DNA from 2 places in the Cytobacillus sp. IB215665 genome. Region 2 is predicted to be linked to the other one. Evidence: predicted binding sites of a transcription regulator. Region 2 holds the regulator's gene; the other holds the start of a gene.
The links. The regulator NrdR, encoded in region 2, represses ribonucleotide reductase genes. The targets are predictions, from matches to a motif close to AACACNATATATNGTGTT.
Positions count from the first base shown of each region.

Region 1: a site for NrdR is predicted at 8,840-8,857, ahead of SLH52_RS03735 (vitamin B12-dependent ribonucleotide reductase). Genes of this name have one in related genera too.

Region 1 is NZ_JAXBME010000002.1:358,883-369,194, reverse strand. It holds gene SLH52_RS03770 (Xaa-Pro peptidase family protein) at 1-1,012, opposite strand, end outside; gene aroQ (type II 3-dehydroquinate dehydratase) at 1,005-1,457, opposite strand; gene SLH52_RS03760 (YqhR family membrane protein) at 1,802-2,323, opposite strand; gene SLH52_RS03755 (DUF1385 domain-containing protein) at 2,705-3,658, shown strand; gene SLH52_RS03750 (SA1362 family protein) at 3,726-4,112, shown strand; gene SLH52_RS03745 (patatin-like phospholipase family protein) at 4,184-5,065, opposite strand; gene mntR (transcriptional regulator MntR) at 5,408-5,836, opposite strand; gene SLH52_RS03735 (vitamin B12-dependent ribonucleotide reductase) at 6,159-8,726, opposite strand; gene SLH52_RS03730 (biotin/lipoate A/B protein ligase family protein) at 9,528-10,312, opposite strand, start outside.
Region 2 is NZ_JAXBME010000002.1:32,281-42,592, forward strand. It holds gene polA (DNA polymerase I) at 1-1,221, shown strand, start outside; gene mutM (bifunctional DNA-formamidopyrimidine glycosylase/DNA-(apurinic or apyrimidinic site) lyase) at 1,264-2,136, shown strand; gene ytaF (sporulation membrane protein YtaF) at 2,447-3,082, shown strand; gene coaE (dephospho-CoA kinase) at 3,158-3,769, shown strand; gene SLH52_RS02215 (glyceraldehyde-3-phosphate dehydrogenase) at 4,108-5,139, shown strand; gene speD (adenosylmethionine decarboxylase) at 6,002-6,385, shown strand; gene nrdR (transcriptional regulator NrdR) at 6,739-7,197, shown strand; gene SLH52_RS02230 (replication initiation and membrane attachment family protein) at 7,287-8,699, shown strand; gene dnaI (primosomal protein DnaI) at 8,717-9,661, shown strand; gene ytxC (putative sporulation protein YtxC) at 10,071-10,312, shown strand, end outside.

The DNA.
Region 1 (10,312 bases), 330 kb from region 2:
CCTCAGTAATAACTGTATCATCCTCTATTCGTACCCCACCAAGACCAGCAACATATATACCAGGTTCTACTGTGACGACCATTCCAGGTACTAGTGCTGTATCAGATTTAAACGAAAGAGATGGACTTTCATGTACTTCCATACCTAATCCGTGACCTGTTGAATGTCCAAAGTATTCACCATAACCTTTTTCCTGAATATAATCACGTGTTAATGCATCAGCTTCTTTACCTGTCATACCAGGCTTGATTCCTTTCATGCCACGCATTTGTGCTTCTAATACGATATGATAAATATTTTTAAGCTCTTCGCTTACCTCACCTACTGCTACTGTTCGTGTAATGTCCGAACAATACCCTTTGTAATAAGCCCCAAAATCTAACGTAACAAATTCTCCTGTTTCAATCACTTTATCGCTAGCAACACCATGTGGTAGTGCTGAACGATAGCCAGAAGCCACAATAATATCAAATGAAGAGGAAACGGCTCCTTGCTTTCTCATGAAAAATTCTAGCTCATTTGACACATCTAACTCAGTAATTCCCGGTCTAATAAATTGCAAAATATGTTCATAAGCAGCATCTGCTATTTGCGTAGCTTCCTTTAATATCTTAATCTCAGACTCCGACTTTATCAACCGTAACTTTTCAATCGCACCTGAAACTGGAATTAACTCTGCACTACACTCCTTTTCATATGACTTATATGTAGAAAAGGTCATGTTATCTTGTTCAAATCCTAATTTTTTAATCCCCATTAACTCAGCTTGTTTTGCAACCTCTTCCATAATGGGAGCAGTATGCTGAACAATATCAAAGCCTTGAATCTGTTTATTTGCCTGTTCAACATAGCGGAAATCAGTAATAAAAACCGCCTTATGTAAGCTAACTATCGCTACACCTGCAGTTCCAGTAAAACCTGTAATATATCGACGGTTATAGCCATTTGTAATTAACAATCCATCAATGTCGTGTGAGGAAAATTGTTCACGGAGTTTTGTTAATTTACTCATTATTTTCACTTCCCCTTATTTTTTCTATTAATGCTAATAAAGCAAGTTTATAACCATAGGTACCAAGGCCAACAATCTGTCCTATTGTAGCAGGAGCTGTTACTGACACATGTCGAAATGACTCACGAGCATGAACATTTGAAATATGGACCTCTATGACAGGTGTAGAGATACTCGAAATCGCATCTAAAATTGCATAGCTATAATGAGTGAATGCACCTGGATTAATGATCACCCCATCATAGTTATCTGCTGCCAGATGGATTTTATCTATGATTTCACCTTCATGATTTGATTGGAAGCAATGAAGTTCTACTTGCTGGTCCTTTGCAAATATATCTAATTTTTTTTCTAATGATTCTAATGTCTCAACTCCATATACTGTTGGTTCCCTTTTACCAAGCCGGTTAAGGTTAGGTCCGTTAATCAGTAAGACTCGATTCATAGTTTTTTATCTCCTTGCACAAAAAATGTTCAATCATAGAACATTCTACCATAAACTGAAGCTTCTTTCAGTCGCTTTTTCCTTTACGCAGTTTTCTTTAAAGCCATTGTTAGTTGATTAAGAAATTAAGCTTATTTAATTGTTAACAATAGAGTAACAAAGATAACGAATGCTGTTTTCGATTGATTATTTTTTCCGTTCGGAGAAATAAAAATGTTTACAAGCTAGGCATCTTTTCTTCTTTTAAAAGATGGAAGTCGTAAATAGCTTCAACTTGCTATTTTAATTTTATTTCAATAAGACCAAGATTATATGAAAGAGACTATTTTATAAATTTTTAACAACTATTCTTTCTCTGTTGAAGGTTGTTGCGGATGACTTTGATCATTAAGTTCATTCACTTCAAAAGAAATGGAGTATCCGATAAATACGCCATATAATATGTAAAGACAGATTGTAGTGATAACAGTGTCCCTTGAAAGTTCGTTCATGTCTTTTAACCCAGGAAATATTGGATTAAATAAATAAAAAACAAGTAACCACAAACCAACTCCATATAATATCCCAACCCAAAGATTGTCGTATTTCTTAAATAATCCATAGTATAGTAATGCTGTTAAGATCGACAAAAGACCAATAACAATGATGCCAATCACATTTCCTAAAACTTGGTTTTTCCAATCTCCTATTGCCCAAGGTAATAACACGAGGTTAGGACTCAATTCAGTAAAATTTAGGATGTACGCCAAATACGATATTGAACTCCATAATACCCCACCACACAAACCTATTACTATAACCTTTGTAACTAGTGGTAGCGGGGTTTCCTTTTGATTTTGCTCTAATGCTTGTTGCTCTGATTCCATATTTAGTCACCTCTTATACTAGTATATCCCCTCATTTTCTTTCTATTTGTAAATTATAACTGTGGTACAAATAGGAAATTTTAGCAGAGATGTGTAAATATACATTGTAACGGGTATAATATATTTACACAGCCTGCTTTCGTATGATTGTTATACTATTCAGATAAAATATGTATGTATGTATGTAGCAACGGAATTCTTCTTAATACATTAATAATCGTATAAAATCTCTCTAATTGCTCTACTAAAATCAAAGATATCAACAAAGTTTACGAAAAGAGCCTTAACAATTGACACATCAACCTAGAGGTTTTTATTATTTTCTAGTAAAATATACATAGGATGAAGTTTCTCAATGAATTTTTTAGGTTGGTGAATTGAATGTCTCAAGAAAACAAACCGGTTTACGGTGGCCAAGCTGTTGTAGAAGGTGTCATGTTTGGTGGAAAACGTCACTATGTAACAGCTATACGAAGAAAAGATCAATCAATTGAATACTTTCGGCTACCTAGGAAATCAAAACAAGCTTTAACGACAATGAAAAAAATTCCTTTTCTTAGAGGAATTATTGCAATTCTTGAAGCAAGTGCAAATGGATCAAAACACCTTAATTTCTCAACTGAAAGATACGATGTCGATCCTAGTGAAGATGAAAAAATCGATCATTCACAATCTGAGTCAAAGTTAGCAATGATACTTGGTGTTGCCGCAGTAGGTATTCTATCATTTTTATTTGGTAAATTTATTTTTACTTTGATTCCAGTTTTTTTGGCTGAACTAACTCGTCCAATTTTTTCATCTGATTTATCACAAATTTTGATTGAAGGATTATTTAAATTATTATTGCTGTTAGCTTATATTTACTTTATTTCATTAACTCCACTCATCAGGCGTGTATTTCAATATCACGGAGCAGAACATAAAGTAATTAATGCATTTGAAAGCGACTTACCATTAACAGTCCAAAATGTTCAAAATCAATCAAGACTACACTATCGTTGTGGCAGTAGCTTTATTATATTTACCGTGATTGTTGGCGTTTTTGTCTACATGCTTCCATTTGTTGCTACAGAACCGTTATGGCTTAGAGTTGTGAATAGACTCGCATTAATTCCAGTAGTATTAGGAATTTCGTTTGAAGTGTTGCAACTTACCAATAAATTCCGAGATATCCCATTGCTTCGTTATTTAGGGTATCCTGGGTTATGGCTGCAATTATTAACGACAAAAGAGCCAACTGATAGTCAAGTTGAAGTAGCCATTGCTTCATTTAATGAATTATTACGTTTAGAAAATGACCCTAATGCTATAAATAAAACTGAAGAAATTGTATAACATTTGTCAACTTGACCTATTTTGGTTAATACAATAGTTATATAGAATGTTTAGGGAGGTGGATTCGTTGCAACGTCGCTCGTCTTTACCAATAATCATAATAATTAGCTTAAGTGGTCTGGGATTGTTGTCCGTGCTTTTTAATAAACCTGAAACACTTATTTTAACTCTTATAACAGGACTGATTGTTTTTGGTATTTTTTATATGATTTTACAGTTACTATCTGGTAATAACAAAAGAAATACTGAACATTCTGCATACAAGAAAGCAGTAAAGCAATCAAAAAAGCGATATAATGAACGTAACCGTAACAACCAAGTAGCTAGACCAATGTCAAAATCTGTTCAATCAAACAAAGCTGCTAACCCTAACATTCAAAAGCGTAAAGATCATCCACATTTAACTGTTATAGAAGGAAAAAAAGGAAAGAAGAAGAACCGAGCATCATTTTAACAGCTTGGTTCTTCTTTTTTTATTAAATATTATCAAAGCTTTTGATCTACTCTCTTTTCTTTATACTACTACTAATAGGACCATTTTTTTAAAAAACTACTTGTTTGATCATATCCAAGTTTCACTAATTCCTGCTTTTTTTCATCAGAAATTGAAAATTCAGTTGTAACTGTATGATTCATTGGAATAAAGATTATATTTCTTTCGTGCCTTCGCGAGATGTGCCGTTCATCATGTGCTACTTTCATTGTCTCAAATAATGCTGGAAATAACTCAATCGCATTATTTATTTTATTATTCTGTTGTTCACTCTCTTTCGCACTTAATTTAATACCTAGTACAGGTCGTTTTTTCAGTTTCTTTTCTTCATCAAACAAAAATATCGGAAAATTACTTAAAACCCCTCCATCAACAATCACAGGTTTTCCTTTTACTAATAATTTTACTGGTTCAAAAAAATATGGTAGGCTAGCACTCATTCTCACTGCTTTTGCAACAGAGAAACTATCTGGATTCATTCCATATTTAGGAAGATCATTTGGCAAGACAAGCATTTTTCCATTTGTTAAATCTGATGCAACAAAACGCAGTGAACCATTTGGTAAATCTCTAAAAGTACGAACACCTTTTTTCCTTAATTCTCTGCCAACCCATTTTTCTAACTCATCTCCTTTATACAATCCCATTCTCCAATAGAGTTGAATCCACTTGCCAATTGCAGCAGGCAAAATTGATTTACGAGCATCTAAAAATGTCTTTACATCTACTTCCTCCATAATTGAAAGTATTTCCTTACTGCTATATCCGGAAGCAATAAATGCAGCAATAATTGCTCCAGCGCTCGTTCCAGCAACTCTTGTGAAGTGTAAGCCTTTTTCTTCTATTGCTTCATAGGCACCAATTAAAGAAAACCCTTTTATGCCACCACCCGAAAACACTCCATCAATATACATCTCTACTCCCCCTAAAAGAAATGCATCTTTTACATGTCTAATCAGAAGTAGAATCAATTAGAACAAAACAGCACGGATACATCCTCTTAATAAGTAGAAAAATTGTAGTGATACCGCTTGTATCAAAAGTTGCTTGAAATAGGGAAATTGTGTGTAGAACACTCAAAAGCAAGGATTAAAGCACTCCTGACAGTTAATGGGTTTAGAATCGTATATTTGAGAAAGTTTAAAGAGAAAATTAAAGGCCTCTTCCCGATTAAATATCGAGAAAAGGCCTCTCTAACTTAATTCTTTTTTTAGTTAAGCTGACATGGGGATGAAACGCATATTCTTACTCTTATTTTATGAAGGATTCTCATCTGTTTTCTGTTGAATACGCTTTAAGGATTCAACTCTATTTGCATCTTCTTCAAAATATTGTACAACGTCACCAATCCTGTCGATTGCATTCCAGCTTAAATGATGTTCAATGCCCTCAACATCATTGTAAATTTCACTTTCATTTACACCGATAATTCGTAAAAATTGTTCTAACAATTCATGGCGATCAACTAAGCGTTTACCGATTTTCTTTCCTTTTGTAGTCAACATTAATCCTCGATATTTTTCATATATGAGATATTCATCTTTGTCTAGTTTTTGTACCATTTTTGTAACTGAGGAGGGATGTACAGACAAAGCTTCGGCAATATCTGAAACTCTCGCATAACCCTTATCTTTTATTAAAATATAGATCTGTTCTATATAATCTTCCATACTTGGTGTAGGCATGATATACCCTCCAATTACTCCATTTTTATAACAATAATCATTAAAAGTGTACAATATATGAAGAAGTGTTACAAGGGAATTTCACTTGTTTTTTTCATATGCTGTTTTCGCATTGATTGTTGTTTTTCGGATTAAGAAATAAACACGTAGTCAACCATTTTCTTTCTGTACAACAATGATTAACATATAAAACCACTTTTTATCGTAATTTGAGAACAATAGAACAGCGTTTATGAAAAGAGCTTAGCTATAAGAAAGAAAAAGGATGGAGTATGTAAACATCCATCCTTGCTAACTAGTTGAGTATAGTAGTGTTATCTCGTTATAGTCCACATTTTAATTGTGCACCACAATTAGTACAAGTATTACAACCCCCAAGGTCTTCGACTGTTCCTTTACGACAAACAGGACATGTATTACCAATTTCAGAGCCAATTGTTACATCAGTCGAGCGTAAATCATTAATTGTATCTACTAAGACTACGTGGCTTTTTACAGAATCACGTTCAGGAATTTCCGCACCTTTCTTATCAACAGTATTTTCTTCAGCTTTTAAAGTAAGTACTTGTGCATCTCTACTTCCGTCGACATAAACTGTCCCGCCTTTTGCACCACCTTTATATAAGCGTTCATATACCTTCTCAACTTGCTCAACAGTATATCCACGTGGTGCATTTACTGTTTTACTAATCGAGCTATCGATCCAGTGCTGAATAGTACATTGTACATCCGCATGTGCTTGAGGAGAAAGTTCCATCGCTGAAATAAACCAGTTTGGCAAATCATTTGCATCTACATGTGGATTTTCATCTAAATATTCTTGAACGATATCTGCTTTTACTTCAATGAATTTTCCTAATCTTCCACTTCTAAAGTAAGAGAATGAAAAATAAGGTTCAAGTCCTGTTGATACACCAACCATCGTCCCTGTACTTCCTGTTGGCGCTACAGTTAATAAGTGAGAGTTCCTAATACCATATTTTTTAATATTTTCTTTTATATCTTCAGGCATACGTTTCATATAACCAGTTTCTGTGAAGGCTGTTCGCAAACTAATCGTATCTTTTTCAGTTTCACCAACAAGAAATGGAAAGCTTCCTTTCTCCTTCGCTAGTTCCACTGAAGTGCGATAAGCAGTTGTTGCAATTACTTCAAATACCTGATCTATTAGATCGTCACCAGCCTTTGACCCGTACTCTGTTTCACAATAAATAAGCAGGTCATGTAGTCCCATAACACCTAAACCGACACGACGTTCCCCTAATGCTTGTTTCTTATTTTCCTGCAAGAAATATGGTGTAGCATCAATAACATTGTCTTGCATTCTAACGCCTACTTCAACAGTTTGTTTCAGTTTATCAAAATTCACAGTCTTCGTATTTTTATCGGCCATTTCTGCTAAGTTAACAGCTGCAAGGTTACAAACTGAATAAGGGGCAAGAGGCTGTTCTCCACAAGGGTTTGTTGCTACAACCTGTTGTCCATAAGCTTTTGCATTAGTCATGTCATTTGCATTATCTATGAAGAAAATACCTGGTTCGGCAGAGTAGGTAGCACAAATATTAATTAAATTCCAAAGTTCTTTTGCTTTAATTTTACGATATACACGAACTTTATACCCTAACTCTTCCCATTTCCTTACATCACCTATTTTATGCCAATTCTCATTATATTCTTGCATTTCTTTTTCATTATAACTTTCTACATCTGGGAACCGAAGATCATAATAACCGTCTGCTTCAACTGCTTCCATAAACTCTTTCGTTAAACATACTGAAATGTTAGCTCCAGTTAAAAACTCTGAGTTATGCACACTGTAAGTCCCATTTTCTTGTAATTTCTCTTCAGCGTCATGAATAATCTCTGTTGTAAAGCCACCAAGACCAGGCATGTTTTTATAGTTAACAATCCCTTGGTACATTGCTTTATCTTGCTCTGTCAAACGATTAAACTTAAGTTTATCTTGAGCACACTTTATAATTGTTTCGTCACTTGTATTTTCTAATAAAAATCTCAAAATACGTGGATTTTGCATTTTCGAGATGATGAATTCAATAATATCTGGGTGCCAATCAGCTAACATAATCATCTGTGCTCCTCGACGTGATCCCCCTTGCTCAACAAGGTGAGTTAGCTTTGCAATATCATCTAACCAAGATACTGACCCTGATGATTTACCGTTTACGCCCTTTGCTAAAGTATTGCGGGGCCTTAATGTGGAACCGTTTGTACCAACACCACCACCACGACTCATAATCTCCATCACTTGCTTACGATGTTCAGATATACCTTCACGTGAATCTTGAACAAATGGCATAACGTAACAATTAAAGTATGTCACATCAGTGTTAGCACCTGCACCATACAACACTCTTCCTGCTGGGACAAAGTTCAGGTTAACTAATTCATCATAATACTTTTCAAACCACTCTTTACGCTTTTCTTCATTTGATTCAACGGATGCAAGTCCATTTGCATTACGCTTTGCTATTTGTTCATAATAAATTTCCAGCGGCTTTTCAATTACATCTAGTGAGCGTTTTACAATGCCTGTTTCAATTTCTTCAGCACGTTCAAGTGCACCACGATATTCTTCCTCGATCCTTACTTGTGCAAATTTGTTCTTCCAATCAATCTCTTCAATAAACCCAAGGCCACGGGCGGGAAATTTCGGGTCTTCCTTAATTGTTAACACCACAAAATCACCTGCTGATAAAGTAACTTTTTCAGTATCTTTAAACGAGTACCGATCAAGCATTACAAGCCTTGAAACCCCTTTGTGCGTTAACTTCATGTCTGGTGAAATTTGATGAACTTGGGGATAAAGTTGAATATCCTTATTTAATCTCTCTACGTTCACTTTCATTTTCTCTTTTAGCACAACAGTCATTGCTACAACTCCCTTTATTAATATCACTATTTTGTATGTACATTCTCACGAAGTATTTTTGTTCATATGTTATAAAAATGATGTCATTGATAATTTACCATATTTCAGTCAACCAATCAATATATAGTGTTACATTTAAATGATTTAATACTACATATTGATTCTAGGTCAAGTGTTCTATGATTTGTCAAACAAAAAAAAGAACACATATCATAGAAAAATGAAGAAAACAGTCGCATATGTAGTTTAATATACGAATTTCTAACTAATTTAGAAGTTGCATTATTTTATCCGTAGGAAGTATGTCCCAAATAGGCTGTTTTATCAATGAATTGTCAATTTAATGTTGCAGAATCTACAAAAATAAAAGTAGAGTTCGTAGAATTTTTTAAAAAAAGATGGCGTGTTTTATTAGAGTTTTGGAAAAAGAACAACAAGAAGCCAAAGAAAAGAGGATAACTCATAAACGAAAGACATATCTCATACCCTATATCTTGTATAATAATAAGGTGTATACCTCCTTTATATACAGCATATAGGGTATAAGACAAGCCATCCTGAGTTACCCTCTTCAATTTATTAAACTCTTCTCGTTGCTATTGTTACCAAATCATTAACCGAAATGATTTTAAATGTTAATCTTCGTTGTACAGAAGAATGCCATTATCGTATTTAGCTCAAAAACGAAAAGCAACAATTAATGCGAAAAATTATTTAGTGAGACTGTTTTCGAACTGCTTCTAGCACATATAGAACTAATAGTTGTGTTATCTTTACACCTTTAACGAAAAGAACCTTCAGTTATTTGCGAAAATTCCATTCATCATTCTCATATCGTTTTGTTGCTATATCATTTACATACGCTAATTCATCTTGCGTTAATTCATACGGTTCTAAATCAATATTTAACCCTTTTGCAAACCCTGCTTTAAACGCAGATTTCGCCTCTCCTATTGTAACTTCCTCTTCCCTTAATTCATTGATTGCAACAGCTTTATTTTTAAACTGTCTTTGTAACCTTTCTTTAACACGTTCATTAGGATATTTAAAAAGACTAAAGAGCACATCTTCATCTAAATCAAGTAATATCGAACCATGTTGGAGGATAACCCCTTTTTGTCTCGTTTGTGCACTCCCAGCTACTTTTCTTCCTTCAACGACTAACTCATACCAAGAAGGTGCATCAAAGCAAACCGAAGATCGTGGATTTTTCAAGCTGCTTCGCTCTTCCTCTGATTTTGGAATAGCAAAATATGCATCTAAGCCAAGCTTTTTAAAACCTTCTAATAACCCTTCAGATATGACTCTGTAAGCTTCAGTTACTGAATGAGGCATATTAGGATATTTCTCTGAAACAATTACACTATATGTTAATTCATTGTCATGAAGTACCCCTCTACCACCAGTAGGCCTTCTTACAAATCCTAACCCGTGTTTTTTTACAGCATTTAAGTCAATTTCTCTCTCTATTTTTTGGAAATAACCAATTGATAACGTTGGAGGAGACCAGCCATAAAAACGAATAGTAGGAGGAATCTTACCTTGGCTATGCCATTCCAATAATGCTTCATCTAATGCCATATTAA
Region 2 (10,312 bases):
TTAGATTTATTACTTAATTTGGAAATGCCACTTTCTTCTATATTAGCAAAAATGGAAGAAATCGGTGTAAATGTGAACATAGACAAGCTTAAACTAATGGGAGATGAGCTAACGAAGCAATTATCTAACTTAGAGCATGCAATATATGAACTAGCTGGTGAGAGCTTTAACATTAATTCTCCTAAACAATTAGGTGTTATTTTATTTGAGAAATTAAACTTACCTGTTATTAAGAAGACGAAAACTGGCTACTCTACTTCTGCTGACGTTCTTGAGAAACTAAAAACTAAACATAACATTATTGATGAAATTTTACATTATCGACAATTAGGTAAACTGAAATCAACATATATTGATGGATTATTAAAGGTTGTACATAAAGATACATCGAAAATCCATACGCGATTTAATCAAGTTTTAACACAGACAGGGAGATTGAGTTCAATTGACCCTAACTTACAAAACATACCAATAAGATTAGAAGAAGGACGAAAAATTAGGCAAGCTTTTGTTTCTTCTAAAGAGGATTGGGTCATCTTTGCTGCAGATTACTCACAAATTGAGTTAAGGGTGTTAGCACATATTGCAAATGATGCTAATTTAATTGCTGCATTTAATCAAGATTTAGATATACATACGAAAACTGCGATGGATGTGTTTCATGTAAATGAAAATGATATAACATCAAATATGCGTAGGCAAGCAAAAGCTGTGAATTTTGGAATTGTTTATGGGATCAGTGACTATGGCCTATCTCAAAATCTTGGGATTACTAGAAAAGAGGCAGCAAACTTTATCCAGCGTTACTTTGATAGCTTCCCTGGTGTGAAAAACTATATGGATGATATCATTCAAGAGGCAAAACAAAAAGGTTATGTATCAACCCTATTACAAAGAAGACGTTATATTCCTGAAATAACGAGTAGGAATTTTAATGTGAGAAGCTTTGCTGAACGAACTGCAATGAACACACCAATTCAAGGAAGTGCAGCCGATATTATTAAATTGGCCATGATCAAAATGGCTAATCGCTTGCACCACGAGGGTTTAGAAGCAAAGCTGCTACTTCAAGTCCACGATGAATTAATCTTTGAAGCACCACAAGAAGAAATAGAAATACTGAAACAACTTGTTCCTGATGTCATGGAGAGTGCAGTAGAATTAACTGTTCCACTTAAGGTTGATTACTCATATGGGCCTACATGGTATGATGCAAAGTAGTGGTAAAGCATATTGGGAATGGTTTGAAAGGAGGAGTTCCTCATCCCGGAAGGACCTGAAGTACAACAAGTTTTAAACTCAATAGAGCCCAAAGTATTAGGCAAAATAATTTCAGAGGTATCTGTTTTACATCCGAAGATTACTATGCCCTTAAGAAAAATAGGAAGGCAAGAAGTTGAAACATTTTCTCAACGACTAGAAGGAGGAAGTATAGAAAAACTTGAAAGGAAAGGTAAGTACCTAATTTTCAATATAAATCAAGTTGATATTTCCACCTTATACTTAGTCACTCATCTTGGGATGACAGGTGCTATTTTTCATGTAAACAACTTAGATGAAATTGCACCAAATTATCGAAAACATGTTCATCTCATATTTAAATTAAACGACGAGTCATTAATGGTTTATTCAGATCAAAGGAGATTTGGATGGATGGGTGCTTTGAATGAACAAGAGTATACTGCTTATCGACCTCTTCAAGAGGTTGGTCCCGATCCAGCTTCTGAAGATGCTCCAAAGCTTTTTTTGGAAATAATAAGAAATAAAACTTTCATTAATAAACCAATAAAACGTGTAATTATGCAACCAAATGTCATACAAGGTGTGGGAAATATATACGCATCTGAATGTCTTTATAAAGCTAAGCTAAACCCATTAACATCTGTTGGAGAGATTTCAGATGAAAAGCTGTTAGAATTATTAGTTCACATTAAAGAAACATTTGAACTTGCAATAAAACTAGGAGGTTCATCTATAAGAGATTATGTAAATTCCGAAGGGAAAAAAGGGACATTCCAAGAGCTGCATATGGTTTATAATAAAGATTTTTGTCCTGAATGTGGGGTTCCTATTGAAAACCTAAAAATAGATCAGCGTTCATCATTTTATTGTCCGAACTGTCAAGCAAAAAGTTGATTATCTGTTCAAGTGTATTTTGTTGTAGTCTGCATTTTTTACATACAATCAACAGTGACAAAAGGCTCTTTTCATTAACTTTGTTGTTATTGTTCGTAAAATAGAAGATTAAAATGTTGTTACACGCAACAGTCGTCAATTTTATAGAAGAAAAGATGCCACGAAACCTTTTCAAATACGTGTTTATTTTTTGTGCGAAAAACAACAGTCGTTTTAAAACAGCTGTATAAAAAAACATAGAGCTTCTTTTTGAACTTTGGATGGGCTTCTTCCATATACTACTGTAGCTAAATCGGAAGGAGCTCATGCAATGGTTCAATATATGTCGCTCATAATTTTAGCTTTTGCAGTTAGTTTAGATAGTTTTACTGTTGGCTTCACTTATGGCTTGAGAAAAATGAGTTTGCCAATAAAGTCAATTATTATCATTGCATTCTGTTCAGCAATTACTTTAAGTGTAGCAATGTTTTTTGGAAATATGATTTCAATGATACTATCTCCAAGCATTGCTGAAAAAATTGGTGCAGTAGTACTTGTATGTATAGGTGCTTGGGTATTATTCCAGTTTTTTCGTCCTGCGAAAAATATGCTAGATGAGAATGAAGAAAAGATTTTATTTAACTTGGAAATAAGGTCGTTAGGTGTAGTTATTAATATTCTTAGAAAGCCGATGGCGGCTGATCTTGACAAATCGGGAACAATTACTGGTATTGAAGCATTCTTACTCGGAGCAGCCCTTTCGTTAGATGCGTTTGGTGCAGGGCTTGGAGCAGCTCTTTTAGGCTATTCCCCGATGTTAATGGCTGCTTCGGTTGCATTGATGAGCATGCTTTTTTTATCATTAGGGTTAAAAAGTGGTATTTTATTTTCAGGAATAACATGGGTAAAAAAATTCTCTTTTTTACCAGGAGTTATTTTAATTGTCTTAGGAATATGGAAGTTATAACGTTAAAACTAAGGGGAATGGGGTTACTACCCATTCCGAATATATAATATACTTGCAGAAAATGGGGGATCGGTAATGACACTTATCATAGGATTAACAGGTGGAATAGCAAGCGGTAAAAGCACAGTAGCAAAAATGCTTGAAAAACTTGGCTTTCCTATAGTTGATGCAGATATTATTGCAAGAGAAGTAGTCACAGCTGGTGAATCTGCGTATAAACAAATTATTGCAACATTTGGAGAAAGGGTTACACAACCTAATGGAGAGTTAGATAGAGAGAAATTAGGTAACATCATCTTTCATGATGAAGAAAAAAGGCAACAATTGAATAGTATCGTGCATCCAGCTGTACGTGAAAAGATGCTTGAACGAAAGAATGAATATTTGAAACAAGGTTTACAAGTGGTTATTTTAGACATACCGTTATTGTTTGAAAGTAAATTAACTGATATGGTCGACAAAACGCTACTTGTATATGTGGACCCTGATGTTCAATTACATAGACTAATGCAAAGAAATAACTACCCTAAGCATGAAGCTGAGGCTAGAATTAATTCGCAAATGCCTCTAAAAAATAAAATTCCTTTAGCTAGTGCGGTGTTAAATAATAATAGTTCCAAATTAAATACTGAGGAACAACTCCATAAACTCCTCCGAAACTGGAATATACAAATATTCCCTGATTAACAAGCTATTCAATCTTAGTTTGATTCAAGGCTTTTCCCATTATAGGATATGGATTGGTTTTTCAATGAGTAGAATTTTCTCCTTATCCACTCAGCGTTTACTAACTAAAGTATACATAAAGCCACTTCTAGTTTATGACCAACATAGTTTACGAAAAGAACATAAGTTTAAAGAATATTTTCCCCCACTTCTTATCAGTAGATTTAAAGGTAGGGGGTCTTTTTGTATATTGGAAAAAAATATGTGTATTTTAATTATCACAATTCTAGATAATTATGTTATACTAATTACACGAATGTAATGAAAAGTATAACATTATTTTCGAGGGGAGTAATATTATGAATGCAAGAATTGCGATTAATGGTTTTGGAAGAATTGGAAGAATGGTATTTCGTCAAGCGATGACAAACAGCGAATTAGAAATAGTTGCAATAAATGCTAGCTATCCAGCTGAAACATTGGCACATTTAATTAAGTATGATACGAATCATGGCAAATTTGATGGTGAAGTGGTCGCAGAAAATGACTCACTCATCGTAAATGGGAAAAGAATAAAGCTGTTAAGTACACGTGACCCAAAAGAATTACCTTGGGGCAGTCTTAATATAGATATTGTTATTGAAGCTACTGGTCAATTTAACGACCGAGCTAAAGCTAGCTTACATTTAGATGCAGGGGCAAAAAAAGTAATATTAACAGCACCTGGAAAAAATGAAGATATTACAGTCGTAATGGGAGTAAATGAGAATAAATTTAATACAGAAGAGCACGATATTATTTCAAATGCATCATGTACAACTAATTGCTTGGCGCCAGTTGCCAAAATAATTGATGAACAATTTGGAATAGAAAGTGGTTTAATGACAACAGTACATGCATATACGAATGATCAAAAAAATATAGACAATCCTCATAAAGATCTACGTCGTGCGCGTGCGTGTGCACAATCAATTATTCCTACAAGTACAGGTGCTGCGAAAGCGTTATCACTTGTTCTACCGCAGTTAAAAGGAAAATTACACGGTATGGCGTTACGTGTCCCAACTTCAAACGTATCACTTGTGGATTTAGTCGTGGATGTAAAGAGAGATGTAACAATTGATGAAATAAATGATGCATTTATCATTGCATCTAATACTTATTTAAAAGGGATTATTGATTTTACAACAGAGCCGTTAGTATCGGTTGATTTCAATACAAATCCCCATTCTTCGATCATTGATGGTTTATCAACGATGGTTTTAAACAATCGGAAAATAAAAATTCTTGCTTGGTATGATAATGAGTGGGGCTATTCATGTCGAGTTGTAGATTTAGTTAAATATGTAGCATGTGAAATGATGAAAAAAACAGAAATGAAGGTTGGATAAAAATAGCAAAAAGATATGGATTATATAGCCAAAGAGTATGTTTATTTAAATATACTCTTTTTTCTTTGGTTGTCCTCGTATAGCTAGTTGTTTTTAAGCTACTAATTCTTTTAGGGTTCTTGGCATCATTCCTTCAATTAAACGATGACAATCGTATAAAACTTGGATAACAATAACAACCTTTACGATGATAGTATTTATCAAATGCGTTTTCACATGGATTGATGTTTGTATATTAAGAAATAACATGCATGTAATTGAGTTCCTACTAATAGGAAATGAGATATAATCCTATTGCAAATATTATTTAGTTACAATCTCAATAAACTTTTTGCCATATAATTTAACGGATAGGGAAATATTATGAGATGTTATGATCTTTTTGAGTGAGCATCGCTTTTCTGAGAAAGGACTGTGTCTACCGATGACACAATACTAATGGAAGTTTTAGTAAAGTATCTATTCCAAGATCAAGAACTCGCCTTATACTTGCCGTTGAAATCCACATGAAGACCTTCAGGGCATTCTGTAGTTAATCATAAGACTTTGGAGGAATTGACGTGCAGCTATTGTTATTTCCACAAGTTTTATCGGATATTTGTTTTTAAAAAGGAAAATGTAAATAGTATCACCACAAATAAATACGTCCTTAACTTACGCGAATAAAAATAGAAAAGGTTGTTGCAAAAATCACACAAACAAAGTATACTATTTTTCGTGAACTTCTTGATGATTAGGTACTGTAGCTACTTAAAGGGTTAGGACCTCTTTGGACTAACTTTCCCCCGTGGTAGTTATGAAAAATATCTGTTAGAAGAAATTCATGTCTGAATAATATTTATCGCTTAAGGGGGACTAGCATATGGAAACAATGGGTAGACACGTTATTTCTGAGCTGTGGGGTTGTAATTTTGAAAAGTTAAATGATATCAATGAAATTGAAAAGATTTTTGTTGATGCAGCATTAAAGTCAGGTGCTGAAGTTAGAGAAGTTGCTTTCCATAAATTTGCTCCTCATGGAGTAAGTGGTGTTGTAATTATTTCTGAATCTCATTTAACAATACACAGCTTTCCCGAGCATGGTTATGCTAGCATAGACGTTTATACATGTGGTGATCGTATTGACCCTAATGTTGCTGCACAGCATATTGCAGAAGCTCTAGGTGCTGAATCACGTGAAAATATTGAATTACCTCGTGGAATGGGTCCAGTGCAAGTGCAAAAATCAAAATTAAAAGTTCTATAACAATTATATAAATGTTCGAACAAAAAAAAGGGGTATAGGAATATACCTCTTTATTTTTATGCTTGTACTTAGTTTCGTCTTTTTATATCATTAGAGTATAGAGAACAAGAAACCTAAGGAAAGCTATGTTCTCTTCTATTAAGGCTCTTTTCGTAAACTTTGTTGCTTTTTATACTTACATTAGAGAAACTGATATGTATTATATGCTTTTCATAGTCTTTAGAGAAGAAAAACTGTATACGTTAATACGAAAAACAATATTCTATACGAAAACAGCTTATTACGATAAGTAACAACTAATGTGAAAGCAGCCTATATTAAAAACTCAGCAAGAAAAGAACGGAGCTGATTGTATGAAATGCCCTTCTTGTCAACATAATGGAACTAGGGTATTAGATTCTCGGCCTGTAGATGAAGGACGCGCTATAAGAAGAAGACGTGAATGTGAAGTGTGTCAATATCGTGTTACAACGTTTGAAAAGGTGGAAGAATTACCACTTATCGTTGTTAAAAAAGAAGGAACAAGAGAAGAATTCAGTCGCGAAAAGATTCTACGTGGCCTTATTAAAGCTTGTGAAAAAAGGCCTGTTTCCTTAACTCAATTAGAAGAGATCATCAACTTCATTGAGAAGGACTTAAGAAGTCAAGGTTATTCCGAGGTAGGTAGCGAGATGATAGGTGAGATGGTCATGGAAAAATTGGCCAAAATTGATGAAGTATCATACGTTCGTTTTGCTTCCGTTTACAGACAATTTAAAGATATCAACGTTTTTATAGAAGAATTAAAAGAACTAATAAAAAAAGAAATTTAGATAGGAGCTTAAGAATATTCTTCAAGCTCTTTTTTTAATATATTGGACATAGGAATAGTTAGAATATCTATGAAAGGTTAGGTTATATAGTGGAACATCATTGGAAAGAATTAATTCCTGTAGATCGATATTATGTGAGTTGTAAAACGATATTACAAGAGTTTGATCGAAAAATAATAACGTTGCTCTATCAACCATTAATTGAAAATGGTGCTTATAGTTTATTTATGACTCTATGGGCTGAACTTGAAGAAAATAGATTGTGGAGTGAAGAATCTACACACCATAGTTTAATGGGGCTTATGCAGTGTAATTTACATGAAATCTTTAGACAAAGGCTTAAGCTTGAGGGAATTGGACTATTAAAAACATATGAGAAAAAAGAAAATGATGTTCGTCATTTTATTTATGAGCTGCAACCACCATTATCTCCTGATCAATTTTTTAATGACGGGGTATTAAATGTTTTTTTGTATAATAGAGTTGGAAAAAATAAATATGCAAAGCTAAAACGTTTCTTTTCAGACAAACAGATTGACAGTATTCAATATACACCGATAACAAAATCATTTAATGAAATTTTTAAATCTATCCATCCTTCCGAAATGGTATCTAATGCTAACGATGAGATCATTGAACAGTTATTACCTCAAGAAGGAAATAACTATATCAATAATGCTGCAAAAAATGAACCAACTTATTTGCAAGAGACATTTAATTTTAATTTATTTTTCGCTGGCTTATCCGAAAGTATGGTACCAAAAAAGGCGATTACTGATAAAGTAAAAGACATGATAACAAAGCTATCGTTTTTATATGAAATAGACCCAATAGAAATGCAAAAAATTACGATGAGCTCGTTAACTATGGATGATAAAATTGATATAGAGAAACTTCGCAAAGAAGCACGAGACTGGTATAAATTTGAGAATGGTGATCGGCTACCTTCTATTGTCGAGCAAGTACAACCGATCACACAAAGAACAATGAATGATCAACAGGTAGAAACAAAGGAAGACCAACTGATAAAACAACTTGAATTAATATCACCAAAGAAGGTTTTAATGGATCTTGCGGATGGTTCTGTACCATCAGCTGCTGACCTTCAAATTATTGAAGATGTAATGGTGAATCAGAAATTATTACCAGGAGTTGTGAACGTCTTAATTTATTATGTGTTGCTTCGTACTGACATGAAGCTCACAAGAGGCTACGTTGAAAAGATAGCTAGTCATTGGTCAAGGAAAAATATTAAAACCGTGAAACAAGCGATGGAGTTAGCCAAGCAGGAGCATCGCCAATATCAAACATGGGCAAATTCTAATAACAAAAAACGATCTTCGACTGCAAGAAAACCAGTTCGTAAAGAATTGTTACCTGATTGGTTTGTTGAAGAGAAGCAGGATCAGGTAAGTGAAGAAAAAGTGGAAGAAGTGGATTTTGAAATGGAAAGGCAAAAGCTTCAGGAGCGAATTAAGAAATATAAAGGAAATTCAAAATAGGAAAAGAGGGGAGAAGAGTGGAGCGAATTAACGAAACGATGTCTAAGTTGTTCCAAAATGATAAGTTTCAACTACGGTTAAATCAGATGAAAACTGAAATACTCCAAAATCCAGATATCCAACAATTTTTAAATCAACATCATGATAGAGTAACAGGAGATATGATTGACCGTAGCTTAAATAAATTATATGAATATATTACCCAGTCGAAAAATTGCCAGAAATGTATATCTTTCGACCAGTGTTCAAATATGATTAAAGGGTACGAGCCAACTTTAGTTATTAGTGGAAATTCAATTGATTTACAGTATGATAAATGTAATAAAAAAATAAAATACGATGAACAAAAAAAGCAACAAGATCTTATACAGTCCATTAATATTCCAAGTGAAATACTTCAAGCTACTGTTGATCAAGTTGCTCTAGATGATAACAGTAGACTAAAAGCTGTTCATTTAATACAAGACTTCATAGAAAAGTATGATAAAGACAAGAACCGTGGGAAAGGTTTATTCTTTCATGGTCCGTTTGGAGTAGGTAAAACATATCTTTTAGGGGCCATTGCGAATGAATTAGCAAGCAAAAATGTAGCAACAATGCTAATATATCTCCCAGAATTTTTACGTGAACTGAAAGGTTCATTTCAGGATCAATCGTTAAATAATAAAATTGAAGTGGTAAAAAAGGTGTCGGTACTTATGCTTGATGATATTGGAGCTGAATCAATGACAAGTTGGACACGTGATGAGATTTTAGGACCAATTTTACAGTATCGTATGCTTGAGAACTTACCTACATTCTTTACATCCAATTTTAGTTATGATCAACTTCAGCACCATCTATCTTATTCTCAGCGGGGCGAAGAAGAAAAGCTGAAAGCAGCAAGGATTATGGAACGAATCAAATATTTAACAATTCCTGTAGAAATTACTGGGAAAAATAGAAGATACGACAAGAATTGAACTGTTGCGGCTATCCTTACTATGGATACGCCGTTTTTTGGTTGTTTAATTAAGCATTTTTATTGTTTTTTACCACAAAGCTCCCCTTCCACCTTCTAAGTATGAAAAACCCACAGTTGAGACGATGATGTATATATACGTTGTGCTATTGCACTGGTTTTTGGGAATCTTTTAAAGTGAATTTTGTCTCTGATGATCCCTACAAGCATACAACAGCAATACGGTGATATACGTGACTGTAAAGGGTTTTAGGAAAAAATTCAATTTGTATACTTTGCTATATCGTAGAATGACAAGTATTAAATTAAAGGGAAAACGGCCTTTCTTATAAACAGCGAAAATGAAACTTCTAAAATAATCAAATCCCCCATATATATATAAACAGGTGTTGGCAAAAGGGGGGACAAACTTGATTGAAATTTATTTTCAAAATAAATTAGATGCAAGTGAAGTGTGTGAGAGGTTAAAAAGTGGAACTGACCAATCAGTTCTAATTACATATGATTTTGCCCATTTAGTTAAAATTGGCCCTGACAAAGATATGAAAAAGATTATAGATATGCTTGTTATCCCTGTGCTCCTAAATTACATAATTGATAAAAAGGAGGATGATTGGTTACAATCATTTATTGTAAATTCATTTTATTTTAA